Regions from separate parts of the Alkalibacter saccharofermentans DSM 14828 genome, predicted to be linked through region 2. Evidence: predicted binding sites of a transcription regulator. Region 2 holds the regulator's gene; each other region holds the start of a gene.
The links. The regulator HrcA, encoded in region 2, represses chaperone genes, less so after heat shock. The targets are predictions, from matches to a motif close to TGTTAGCACTCNNNNNNNNNGAGTGCTAACA.
Positions count from the first base shown of each region.

Region 1: groES (co-chaperone GroES) is a predicted target of HrcA. The motif match lies at 2,099-2,129, and genes of this name have one in related genera.
Region 3: htpG (molecular chaperone HtpG) is a predicted target of HrcA. The motif match lies at 1,688-1,718, and genes of this name have one in related genera.

Region 1 covers NZ_FQTU01000005.1:20,963-25,500, reverse strand. Annotated here, with positions in the region: gene BUB93_RS04660 (hypothetical protein) at 1-364, opposite strand, end outside; gene BUB93_RS04655 (DNA-3-methyladenine glycosylase family protein) at 471-1,355, shown strand; gene BUB93_RS04650 (DUF554 domain-containing protein) at 1,352-2,032, shown strand; gene groES (co-chaperone GroES) at 2,171-2,452, shown strand; gene groL (chaperonin GroEL) at 2,487-4,112, shown strand; gene BUB93_RS04635 (PTS sugar transporter subunit IIC) at 4,243-4,538, shown strand, end outside.
Region 2 covers NZ_FQTU01000001.1:321,034-325,571, reverse strand. Annotated here, with positions in the region: gene lepA (translation elongation factor 4) at 1-64, shown strand, start outside; gene hemW (radical SAM family heme chaperone HemW) at 79-1,215, shown strand; gene hrcA (heat-inducible transcriptional repressor HrcA) at 1,324-2,379, shown strand; gene grpE (nucleotide exchange factor GrpE) at 2,366-2,929, shown strand; gene dnaK (molecular chaperone DnaK) at 2,952-4,538, shown strand, end outside.
Region 3 covers NZ_FQTU01000008.1:12,231-16,768, reverse strand. Annotated here, with positions in the region: gene htpG (molecular chaperone HtpG) at 1-1,661, opposite strand, end outside; gene BUB93_RS06635 (HD domain-containing protein) at 1,954-2,424, shown strand; gene BUB93_RS06630 (class II aldolase/adducin family protein) at 2,455-2,928, shown strand; gene BUB93_RS06625 (VanZ family protein) at 2,942-3,400, shown strand; gene BUB93_RS06620 (hypothetical protein) at 3,460-4,538, shown strand, end outside.

The DNA of each region.
Region 1 (4,538 bases), on a different contig from region 2:
GGATAAACTGCTTTAAAGCAAACCAAATGTACTCTTGATCGAAACTGATGTTGGGGATGTAAAATATCAGCTTGAAAATATTGATTGCCATGAACCAGATGCATATGAAATAATTTATTAAGACGCTGTCTTTTTGCATCCTGATCATCCAAATGCTTATGGCAAGTACCAATAGAGTCAGGATAAGTTGAACAAAGAATTCCACAACGGATGCGGTCTCGAGGGGAAGCTCCAGAAAGCTGTGAGTGTTATCAGCTATGAAATACTGCAAAAATTCAGCTGCATTCAACAGGGTGCTTGCTACGAGCAAAAAAATCAACAGAAGGCCATTTGTTATTGTTTTTAGGGTATTTTGAACGAACATCTTGAAACTCCTTTGTGAAAGTATTATGCTATGAAATATCAGCTTAATTATAACATAAGTTTTAGAAGTGTTGTTAAATTACATTCTCACGAGTGGGGGAAATACATTGTTAAAGGATTTTTCAGTAATAAATAATGAAATCCAAGCCAAGATAACTGAATTCGACCTGGTGCAGACTTTTGAGTGCGGACAGTGCTTCAGGTGGAATAAAGTTTACGAAAACGGGTATTTGGGAGTTTCAAGGGGCAGGGTACTTGAAATTGAACAGAAAGGTGACAGGTTCATATTCAGAGGCACGGACAGGGACGCCTTCGAGAATTATTGGATGGATTATCTTGACCTTAGGCGAGATTACGGAGAGATAATTGAGAAGGTCTCTACAGAAAAAAATATGATTAAAGCTACACAATACGGCAATGGCATTAGGATCTTGCTTCAAGATGAATGGGAAGCCCTGGTCTCCTTTATAATATCCAGCAACAACAATATAAAAAGAATTAAAAAAATAGTGGACGGTCTCTGCAGCATTTTTGGGAACCCGGTGGACTATAAAGGCCAAGTTCTCTTTACGTTTCCGAATCCTGAGGATATCTATGGATCAGGGTGTGATGATTTGGGGGATATAAAATGCGGCTACAGAGCCGGTTACATAATAGATGCAGTGGAAAAAGTGCACTTGGGTGAAGTGGACATAGGCTCCATCAGAAAAACGAATTATCAACAAGGAGCCAAAGAACTCATGAAAATAAAAGGGGTAGGGCCTAAAGTTGCAGATTGCGTCCTGCTCTACGGAGGAGCTAAATACGAAAGCTATCCGGTGGATGTGTGGGTAAAAAGAGTTACGGAAGCCCTTTACCTGAAAAAAGATTCAAAGCCTGATGAAATCAAGAGCATTGCCCGGGAAATGTGGGGGGACTTGGCAGGCTTTGCCCAACAGTATTTGTTTTACTATGCAAGAGAGAATCAATTAGAGACAGGAGAGGTAAAATGACCGGTAATATAGTAAATGCATTGGCCATAATAGCAGGGAGTATCTTTGGAGTTGCCTTTAAAAATAAAATAGCGGACAGATTCAGCGATCTCATGGTGGAGGCCTTGGCAATCAGCATAATGGTCTACGGGGTCAGTCAGGGAATAACCACTCAAAATCCTCTTATATTATTTGCGAGCATAGCGTTGGGAGCACTGATTGGAGAGGCAATTGATATAGAAAAAAAGCTTAACGATCTTGGGGACTTCTTTCAGAGCAGAATGAAAAATTCTGCAAATGTAACTCAGGGATTTGTGACGGCTTCCCTGCTTTTTTGCGTGGGAGCCATGGCGATAATGGGAGGGCTTCAAAGCGGTTTGCAGGGAAATCACGAGATTTTATTTGCAAAGTCATTTCTCGATGGGATAATGTCGGTGATTTTTGCATCCGCCATGGGTATTGGCGTTGTGCTTTCGGCTATATCCGTCTTCGTTTATCAGGGGACTATAATATTGCTGTCGGGTCTCATCAAGCCCTTTTTGGCTCAGGAAGTGATAGTGGAAATGACTGCAGTAGGAGGAGTTTTAATTTTTGGCATAGGGATAAACATGCTCAAAATCAAGAGGCTGAAGCTCGGCAATATGCTGCCTGCGGTTTTCGTGCCGGTGTTAATTGGTTTTTTTATGAATTTGATTTGAAATTAAGGGAAAATGTCAGCATTTTATGTTGACATTTTTATTTATATTTTGTATCATTATAGATGCAATTAGCACTCAGTCTCAATGAGTGCTAACAATAAAAAAAGAAACTTTATCGTACAAGGAGGTTATTAGAGCATGTTGAAACCATTGGGAGACAGAGTTGTTCTTAAAGTCAAAGAAGAAGAGGCTACTACTGCAAGCGGAATCGTATTACCTGGAAGTGCAAAGGAAAAGCCACAGGAAGGTGAAGTTATCGCAGTTGGAAGCGGTGAAGTTTTAGACGGAAAAAAGGTAGCATTGGAAGTTAAAGTCGGCGACAAGGTAGTATTTTCCAAGTACTCCGGAACTGAATTCAAAGTTGACGGAGAAGAATACCTGATAGTGCGTCAGAACGATATTTTAGCGATAGTAGAATAAGCACATTGAATACAACTTATAGGAGGAAAGATTAATGGCTAAGGATTTAAAATTTTCTAGCGATGCAAGAACCGCACTGGTCAACGGCGTGGACAAGCTTGCTGATACTGTAAAAATCACTTTGGGACCAAAGGGAAGAAATGTAGTTTTATCTAGAAGCTTTGGCTCACCTATCATAACAAATGACGGTGTTACAATTGCAAAAGAGATCGAGCTTGAAGACCAGTTTGAAAATATGGGAGCTCAGCTTGTAAAGGAAGTTGCAACAAAGACTAACGACGTTGCAGGTGACGGTACTACTACTGCTACCCTTCTTGCTCAGGCGATCATCAGAGAGGGACTTAAAAACCTTGCGGCCGGAGCAAACCCTATGGGACTTAAAAAAGGCATCGAACAAGCTGTCACCGTAGTTGTGGACGAGCTTAAGACTAAGAGCAAAAAAGTTGAGAATAAAGAAGAAATCACACAGGTAGCTTCTATTTCAGCTGCTGACAGAACTATCGGACAATTGATTTCAGATGCTATGGAAAAGGTAGGCAACGACGGTGTCATCACTGTTGAAGAAGGCAAGTCTATGGACACTGAGCTTGAATTCACAGAAGGAATGCAATTTGACAGAGGATACCTTTCTTCTTACATGGTAACAGATACTGATAAAATGGAAGCTGTCCTTGACAACCCTTACATTTTGGTTACGGATAAAAAGATCAACAACATTCAGGAAATCCTTCCTATCTTAGAGCAGATCGTACAGCAAGGCGGAAAGCTTCTTATAATCGCTGAAGATGTAGAGGGAGAAGCTCTTGCTACATTAGTGGTAAACAAATTAAGAGGAACTTTCAACTGCGTAGCGGTTAAAGCTCCAGGATTTGGGGACAGAAGAAAAGCAATGCTTTCTGACATCGCAGCAGTAACAGGCGCTGAGGTTATTTCAGACGAGCTGGGACTTGAGCTTAAGAACGTGACTGTAGAGCAGCTTGGTAGAGCAAGACAGATCAAAGTCGACAAGGAAAACACCATCATCGTTGAAGGTGAAGGACAAAGAGAAGCGGTTGAAGAAAGAATCAACCAGATCAGAAAGCAGATTCCGGAAACCGATTCTGAGTATGATAGAGAAAAGCTTCAGGAAAGACTGGCAAAGCTTGCTGGCGGAGTTGCAGTAATCAAGGTTGGTGCTGCTACTGAAACTGAGCTTAAGGAAAGAAAATACAGGATTGAAGATGCCCTTAACGCAACAAGAGCTGCTGTGGAAGAAGGCGTGGTAAGCGGTGGAGGTACAGCCTACATCAATACGATAAAACCTTTGGAAGCACTTTTAGAGACTCTTGAAGGAGACGAAAAGACAGGCGCATCCATCATAAGAAGAGCTATCGAAGAGCCAATCAGACAAATCGCTGCAAATGCAGGTTTGGAAGGTTCTGTAGTAGTCGAGAACCTAAAGAACAAAGAAGAGGGAATGGGCTTTGACGCTGCCAACGGTCAGTATGTTGACATGTTCCAGGCAGGCATCATCGATCCTACTAAGGTTTCCCGTTCTGCGATTCAAAACGCGGCAAGCGTTTCTGCAATGTTCCTTACAACTGAGGTTGCTGTTGTGGAGATTGCTAAAGACGAACCGGCTATGCCAGGCGGCATGGGCGGCGGAATGCCAATGATGTAACATAACTACCCTGTACTAGAAATGGTACAGGGTTTTTTATTGTTAATACAGCTGTATTGACAGATGTCATGCCTTGGTATAAAATTTACAGATGGAATTATTCAATTAAATTTTATTTGAGGAGCTGGAGATGGGAAAGATAAATGATTTTTTAGCTAAGAAAGATATACGGTTCACAGTCAAAAGATATCTTATTGACACTTTGGGATTTATGGCCTATGCCTTGTTTGCCACTCTTATAATCGGCAGCATATTAAACCAGATTGGCGTAGTTCTTAAGATAGCTTTCTTAACAGAAGTAGTGTGGCCGGCGGCCAGGGCGATGACTGCACCGGCAATTGCAGTTGCTGTAGCATACGCGCTAAAGGCTCCCCCTCTTGTAATATTTGCATCTGCCATCAACGGAATGATCGGTGGAGACCCGGT
Region 2 (4,538 bases):
TCAGGTGGGAAGCATAGAGGTTCCCCAAGAGGCATTCATGTCCGTTCTGAAGCTGGACTCTTAAGCAAGGTGAATAAAATGAAAAACACAAGCATATACGTACATATTCCCTTTTGCAGGGAAAAGTGCTCGTATTGCGACTTTTTATCTTTTTCAGGGCAAGAAGAAAGGGCAGAAGCGTATACTTCTGCCCTTTTAAATGAAATTGATGCAAAAAGTCGATACATCGAGAACAGAAAGATAAAAACCATTTATATAGGAGGGGGAACTCCTACATCTATAGAGCCTGTTTATATAGAGAAAATTATGTCAAAACTATGGCATGACTTTAATATCGAAAAAGATACAGAAATAACTATAGAGGCAAATCCGGGGACTCTTGACAGAAAAAAGATAGCTTCTTATGTAAAAAGCGGCGTTAATAGGTTCAGCCTTGGTCTTCAAAGCACTGACGACGATGTATTAAAATCAATCGGAAGAATTCATACATACAATGATTTTGAAGGAAGCTATAATCTCCTAAGGAACTTAAACATAAAAAACATCAACATAGACTTGATGATGGGACTGCCGGGCCAAAAGCTGGAAGGGTTCAAAGAAGGACTTAAGAAGATACTTGATTTAAAGCCTGAACATCTGTCCTGTTACGGACTGGTTCTTGAAGAAGGCACGCCTTTATACAAGCAGGCTTTGTCAGGGAGTTTTAAATTGGATGAAGACTTAGAGCGAGAAATGTATCATATGTTAATAGAGAGCTTGGCTAAAGCGGGTTATATCCATTACGAAATATCAAACTTTGCTCTGCCCGGATTTAGCTCAAGACACAATATGGTCTACTGGAATCTAGATGATTATGTGGGATTGGGGCTTGGCGCCCACTCTTTTTCAGACAACTGCCGTTTTTATAATATCTCGGATATGAAAGAATACATCGAAAAAGCAAATGGTTTTCAGTCGGTAATTAAAGAAACAGAAAGAATAGAGCTTAAAAATCTCAAAGAAGAATTTATGTTTTTAGGTCTAAGAAAAATCCAGGGGGTAAACTGTCAGGATTACGGGGATAGGTTTGCTTCTTCAATATGGGATGACTACGGAACTGAGATAGAAAAGCTGATAAAAGAAGAATTGCTGGAAAAGACGGATGGAAAAATCAAGTTAAGCTTAAAAGGCTTGGATTTTGCGAATAGAGTATTTGGAGAATTTATCAAGTCTTAATTAGAACTTTAAGATACTCAGAACCTATTGACAAAAGGTCGATTAGATGTTATTTTAATATTAGCTTAGCACTCATAGTCAAAGAGTGCTAACAATGGAGATGATAACATGGATGATAAAAGAGAAAGGAAATTAAAAATCTTAAATTCCATAATTAGAGATTATATCGAGACAGCAGAGCCTATAGGTTCAAGGACGATCGCAAAAAAATATAATCTCGGAATAAGCGCGGCTACAATCCGAAATGAGATGTCAGATCTTGAAGAAATGGGCCTGTTAATCCAGCCCCATACATCAGCAGGAAGAATACCTTCCCAAAAGGCATACAGGCTATATGTAGATGAGCTGATGAAAATAAGCAATCTGAATCAAGGGCTTAAAAACGAAATTAGAGATGGATACAGCCAATACGTTGAGGAAATTGACAAAGCCATCAAGCACACGGCAAAGGTCATCGCACAGCTTACCAGTTATACATCTATAGTATCGTTGCCCGAAATGGATACCCTAAACTGTAAGCATGTACAATTAGTGCCCATTGAAGACGAAAGGGTATTGATGGTAGTGGTTACCAAAGAAAACATAATCAAAAATTACGAGCTTAAGCTTAGCAAAACGGTTGTTGACGGAGAGCTTAATAAGTTAAACAACATATTGAACCACATAGTAAAAGGGTCTTCATTCGAGAACATTGGAAAAGACCTTACCCAAAAGATAAATGACTTGACGCTAAAGGAAAACGAATTGCTACAGGAAGTAGTTCCTATGTTTAAAGAAGTTTTGCTAAATAGGAAGGAAAATTCCGTATATTCCAATGGTGTTACCAACATACTTAATTATCCGGAGTTTTTCGATATAGTAAAGGCTAAGGGATTCTTAGATCTTATCGAAAAGAAAAATAAGATAGCAGAGCTTTTAACTCAAGTCAGCAAAGGGTCACTAAACATCATCATCGGATCTGAAAATACAGTTAATGAATTCAAGGAATGCAGCCTGATAACAGCCACCTACAGCTTGAACGGCAAAAACATAGGAAGCATTGGCGTTGTAGGGCCGGTTAGGATGAATTACGATTATGTGGTATCTGTCATGAACTTTTTAAGCTCAGAACTTAACAAGCAACTGAACAAAGAAGAAATAGCAAAGGGTGATGATTTTGAATAATGAAAAAAATAATGATGAAGCACTTAATGACGAAAAGGTAGATTTGGAAGAAAATCAGGAGCAAGAGGCTCAAGATGATCAAAGGGAGTCGGTTGAAGAAAAACCAGCCGAAGAAAATAAAGAAGATGAAAGCCTTCAAAACCAATTGATTCGTCTCCAAGCTGATTTTGACAACTTTAGAAAGCGCACAATTCGCGAGAAAGATGAAATATACAAATATGCATTAGAGGATTTTTCATCGAATCTTTTGCCGGTTTTGGATAATCTTGAAAGAGCGGTATCATCCCTCGAGAAAAGCAAGATTGAAGACGAATATGCAAACGGTGTTAAGATGGTTTTGACTCAACTCAAAGACGTGCTTGCCAAGGAAGGCTTAAGTGAAATAGAGTGCGAAAATCAAGAGTTTGATCCAAACCTGCACCATGGGGTTACGGTGGAAGATTCTGATGAGCATAAAGAAGATCAAATTATTGAAGTTTTCCAAAAGGGATACACATTTAAAGAGAAAGTGATCAGACCAGCGATGGTCAAGATTTGCAAAAAAAGCTGATATTGATAGGAGGAAATAGAATATGGGAAAAGAAAAAATTATAGGAATTGACTTGGGTACAACTAACTCTTGCGTAGCTGTGCTTGAAGGAGGAGAGCCTGTTGTAATTCCAAACGCTGAAGGAAACAGGACCACGCCATCAGTTCTTGCAGTTACTAAAGATGGAGAAAGATTGGTAGGCCAGGTTGCAAAGAGGCAAGCGGTCACAAACCCTGACAAGACAGTGGCATCTATTAAAAGAGAGATGGGAACTGACCATAAGGTAACCATTGATGGAACAGAATATACCCCGCAACAGATTTCTGCAATGATTCTTCAAAAGCTTAAGGCTGATGCTGAAGCCTACTTGGGAGAAAAGGTGACTAAAGCAGTTATAACAGTACCGGCTTATTTCAGCGACAGTCAAAGACAGGCAACTAAGGATGCTGGAAAGATAGCAGGATTAGAAGTATTAAGAATCATAAATGAGCCGACTGCCGCATCGTTGGCATATGGCCTTGATAAGGAAGAGAACCAAAAGATAATGGTTTATGACCTAGGCGGCGGAACATTCGACGTATCAATACTTGAGCTAGGGGATGGAGTATTCGAAGTTCTCGCGACCAATGGTGACAACCATCTTGGAGGAGACGACTTTGACCAAAGAGTCATTGATTATCTTGCAGAAGAGTTCAAGAAGGAAAATGGGGTAGATTTAAGAAATGACAAGATTGCCTTGCAGAGACTTAAAGAAGCCGCAGAAAAGGCGAAAATCGAGCTTTCAGGAGTCATGAGCTCTAATATAAACCTTCCATTTATTACTGCAACACAGGAAGGGCCTAAGCACTTGGACGTGACCTTGTCCAGAGCGAAATTTGATGAGTTGACAGCAGACCTGGTGGAAAGAACAATAGGTCCGGTTAAAAGCGCTATGAAAGATGCCGGGCTTGAAGCAGATAAGATTAACAAGATAATCCTTGTTGGTGGATCAACAAGAACTCCTGCTGTACAGGAAGCTGTAAAGAAAATTACAGGAAAAGATGCTTACAAGGGAATCAATCCGGATGAATGCGTAGCTATCGGTGCTGCGATTCAAGCAGGAGTACTTGCAGGAGAAGTAAAAGACGTATTGCTTCTTGATGTAACTCCTTTGTCACTTGGGATTGAAACCATGGGTGGCGTATTCACTAAGCTTATCGAGCGAAACACGACCATACCAACAAAGAAGAGTCAAATATTCTCTACTGCCGCTGACAATCAAACCGCAGTAGACATACACGTGCTACAAGGGGAAAGAGAGATTGCATCTTATAACAAAACCTTGGGCAGATTCCAACTGGCAGGAATTGCTCCGGCACCAAGAGGAATCCCGCAGATTGAAGTAACATTTGATATCGATGCTAACGGAATAGTAAACGTAAGCGCAAAGGATTTAGGAACAGGAAAATCCCAAAATGTGGTAATTCAATCTTCTACAAACATGAGTGATGAAGAAATAGAAAAAGCAGTAAAAGAAGCAGAAAAATTTGCTGAAGAGGACAAGAAGAAAAAAGACGAGGTAGAAGTTAAGAATACTGCTGACTCTACGATATATCAGATTGAAAAGTCTCTTAAGGACTTGGGAGATAAA
Region 3 (4,538 bases), on a different contig from region 2:
GTGTTTAATACCTTCTCCATTTCAATGGTCAGCTCACCTTCAGAGCTTAAGCATACCGGATGTTTTCTGAGCTTGGTTGACAGCTTGACATCGGAGACCTTGTCTTTAAGCAGTTCTTTCATATCATTCAGAAGGTCGGCGCTTTCCTCTTTGACCTTCTCGTCAAGGGCCTTGTCTGCAGGCTCTATGCCGGTGTCCTTTCCTGCTACAGAACGGAATTCTTTGTCAGAATAGCTCATTAGGACGTTTATGGCAAATTCGTCTATCTCTTCGGTGAAATACAAGAACTCGTAGCCCTTGTCCAGGACTGCTTCTATTTGTGGGGATTTGTCGATTTTATCTATCGAATCTCCGGATGCATAGTAGATAAACTTTTGATCTTCCGGCATCCTTTCCACATATTCCTTCAAGGTTGCGTATTTCTTTTCTTTAGAAGACTTGAACATCATCAGGTCCTTAAGCTCTTCCTTGTTGGTGCCAAAATCCGAATAGACTCCGAACTTAAGCTGTCTTCCAAAAGACTCGTAGAAGCTCTCGTATTTTTCCCTATCATTTTCAAGCAAAGATAAAAGCTCGCTCTTAATTTTATTCTTGATGTTTTTGGCAATCAGCTTAAGCTGCCTGTCATGCTGCAATATCTCTCTTGAAATGTTGAGGGACAGATCCTCGGAATCTACAAGGCCCTTTACAAAACCGAAATAGTCAGGTACTAGATCAGGGCACTTGTTCATTATCATAACGCCGCTTGAGTACAGCTCCAGGCCTTTTTCGTACTCTTTTGTATAGTAGTCGAAAGGCTTTGTTTCAGGTATGAATAATAGCGCCCTGTAGCTTATGGCACCATCCACGGTGAAGTGGATGTGCTTTAATGGCTTGTCAAAGCCATAATGCTTTTCAGAGTAGAAGTTATCGTAGTCTTCCTGTGAAAGATCGCTTTTGTTCTTTCTCCAAATTGGCACCATGCTGTTGATTGTCTGCTCTTCGACGATTGTGTCGTACTCGTCGCTGTCCTCCTTCTTTTTGCTGGTATAAACGTCCATCTTGATTGGGTAGCGGATAAAATCAGAGTATTTTTTAACGATGCTTCTGAGCCTGTACTCCTCCAAGTAATCGTCGAAGTTTTCTTCTTCAGTATTTTCCTTGATGTGAAGGAGGATTTCAGTGCCGGGGTCAGTTTTTTCTGCCTCTTCAATCATATAACCTTCGGCGCCTTCAGATTCCCACTTCCACGCCTTGTCGCTGTCAGGGGACTTACTGATTACAGTAACCTTGTCTGCCACCATAAACGCGGAATAGAATCCTACTCCGAATTGACCGATTATGTCATAACCATCTTTTAACTCATTTTCAGATTTGAATGCAAGGGAACCGCTTTTTGCTATTATGCCAAGATTCTCCTCAAGCTCTTCCTTTGTCATTCCGATGCCAGTGTCAATCAGCTTTAATGTCCTGTTTGATTTGTCTGGAATGATTTTGATGAAGTAGCTGTCCTTGTCGAATTTAAGGCTTTCGTCAGTTAATGCTCTGTAGTAGATTTTGTCAATGGCATCGCTGGAATTTGAGATAAGCTCCCTTAAAAATATCTCCCTGTGAGTATAGATCGAATTGATCATTAAGTCGAGAAGTCTTTTTGATTCCGCCCTAAAGGCTTTTTTAGTCATAGTGATCGCTCCTGTTCTGTTGAATTTATTAGCACTCTGGAAGATGGAGTGCTAATAAAGTATATATCATACTTTTATTTTCATGTCAATTGATAGATGGGAATTTAAGAGTACATTTGTGGGTGAAATCATTTAATTAAACGAGTATAAAATATACGGGATGCAGGTATACAATATACTTGCAAAATAACTGAAAATATTATGAAAAGCGAGTTCTATTTACAACCGATATTTGATAAAATAACATTTGTACCTAAAGAGAATCATATTTGAATAAAGGGTGGTATGAACATTGAAAAGAATCATGAAGGTAGAGAGCCTTCTTCTAAAAAAAATCAAACAACACGACAATAAAGACTTTGAAAGGGAATATCCTATCGATTTTGAGATAGTTCATATGGCTAGCAGCGCAGCTATAGGAAGGATACTGGCAAAGAAAAGAGGAGTTAATTCCGAAATAGCTTCTATAGCATGTATACTTCACGACTACGGCCGGATTATAACTGGTCTGCAAGAAAATCACGCTAATAATGCTTACGAGCCGGTGAAGGAACTCTTGGAAGAGTGCGAAGACTTTACTGAGGAAGAAATTGAAAACATTGCAAATGCTGCCAAGAATCACAGTTCCAAAAACGTAATAGGGACGCCGATCGAGGAAATAGTAAAAGATGCAGACGTATTCGACTGTTGGCAGTATGATATCCCTATGAATAGACCGGAACAAAAAATCAGGCTTGAAAAGGTAATAAAAGAACTGATATAGTATAAGTATATTATTTTAGGGGGAATAGCTATGATGGAATCGGTAAAAAAACAGGTATTGGATATCGCCCAAAAGGCTGAAAGGTCCGGGCTTTGCAAGCATCGTGCCGGTAATTTCAGCATCATGGACAGAGAAACAGGGTACGTTGCTGTGACGCCATCAGGAATCGACAGAGAAGAGATGACTTATCACGATATCTGCATAGTAGATTTGGAGGCTAACGTAATTGAAGCATTGACAGGACTCAAGCCTACCAGTGAGCTATTGGTCCATCTTGCCTTGTACAAGAAAAGACCGGATATCAACGCTGTAGCCCACACCCATTCCAGATTTGCCACCAGCTTTGCCATAGTAAACAAGCCTATCCCGGCTATCGTTTACGAGTGTGCGATTTTAGGGCTGAAAAAAGGCTACGTGCCGGTTGCGGAATATGGGAGGCCTGGAACTATGGATCTTGCTGACAAAGTAGCGAAGGCTGCAGAGTTTGCAGATTTTTCTATATGAAAGGGGCATTATCTTGACCGAAAAACAAAGAAAGTGGCTTGCTTGGTCTTTGGCAATTGCCTGGATGGGAGTAATATTTTTATTTTCAGCTCAACAGGCAGAAGAATCTGCAAGACTTAGTGGAGGAATCCTGAAATACTTATTGGATGGGATATCAGCAATGATTCCAAATGCTGAACTAAACCAGGATTTGTTTCATTTGCTTGTCAGAAAAGGAGCTCACTTTGGCATCTATGGCGTTTTGGGAGTTTTAGTTTTAAATGCAGTTTTCATTACCCGAGGGAAATTGGATATAAAAACTTTTTTAGTAGCCGTCGCAATATGTGTGACCTATGCAATAACAGACGAGGTTCATCAGATGTTTGTCCCAGGAAGAGCCGGGATGATTGAAGATGTAGCAATAGACACATTAGGAGCAGCGGCAGGCGCGCTTTTTTGGACATTTCTTAAGTCCTCCGATGTTGCACAATGATATTTATTGAAATATAATAATTATAAACAGTGTTTCGAATAGATCTAGGGGGATGCGGCATGAAAAAGATGAGCTTGATAAAATTAGAGTTGGGGTTTGTTGTTTTTATTTCATTGTTTGCCCTGTCGTTATTGTCTTCATTATATGCGATGAGCTATGTATATCCGGGTCAGGATTACATGACGTCCTTTTATATACTTGCGCCATACCTTTTATCCGTAAAAGGTGTTGTTCTAATTCCATTTATGTTTTATATCGCAAAGGAGTACGTTTTTTATAAATTTTTGTTTATGATAGCCGTGCTGAATGGGACCTCGGCGCTTTATTTAGCATATGCTTCATACGAAAGCATATATCAACTAGCTTCATTAAATCTAATGTTTGATATAATTTTCATACCCATCGCAGGAGTACTGATTTTTGGCGGAAAGAAAGCCAAAAATAATTTGAAATCGAAAAACATTGATGAAAAAAGCATCGAAATACCTGCGTCGGATAAAGTTAAGGTGCTTAGCCGGGAGTCAGAGGAGATGCTTGAAAAGATAAAAGATATTCCAGAGGAAAATAAACAGCTCTACGAGAGTCGTAGGCAAGCTCTTTCGGAGGATAGGGCTGTTTCGCCAAAAGAGGATTCAACTTTTGAGAGCGAACCCGAGGTATATATAGGAACAAAACAAGTGTTAGAACCTGAGCCGAAACCGAAACCAGAGCCAGAGCCAGAGCCAGAGCCGGACAAAGTGGTTGCAGTATTGAAAAATGAAAATAAGGCTGTCTATCACAGAATCAAAGTGCTGCATCCGAATGCAGACGTGTTTTATCTAAACGGAGAAAATGTACAGGATGACAGCAGATTTTCCGGTGACAAGGACTTTTTAGAATACGTCGTGGGGGTCGAAAAATACGATAGAGTGATCGTGGGTGCTAATGGCATATCAAGAGAAGAAATTATGGAATTTTTCAAGACAGTAATAAAAGCGGACTGTCCTCTGGAAATAATCGGCAAAGACGATGAGTTGAAAATGGTAAAGGACATCAACAGCCTTTTCGATTCGTTTCCTGTGGAAGAACCTGCTTCGAAGGGAAGAAAGTATGAAAAAATAGTGATGGTAAACGCAAATCCGGTGAGCAAAGCCATGAT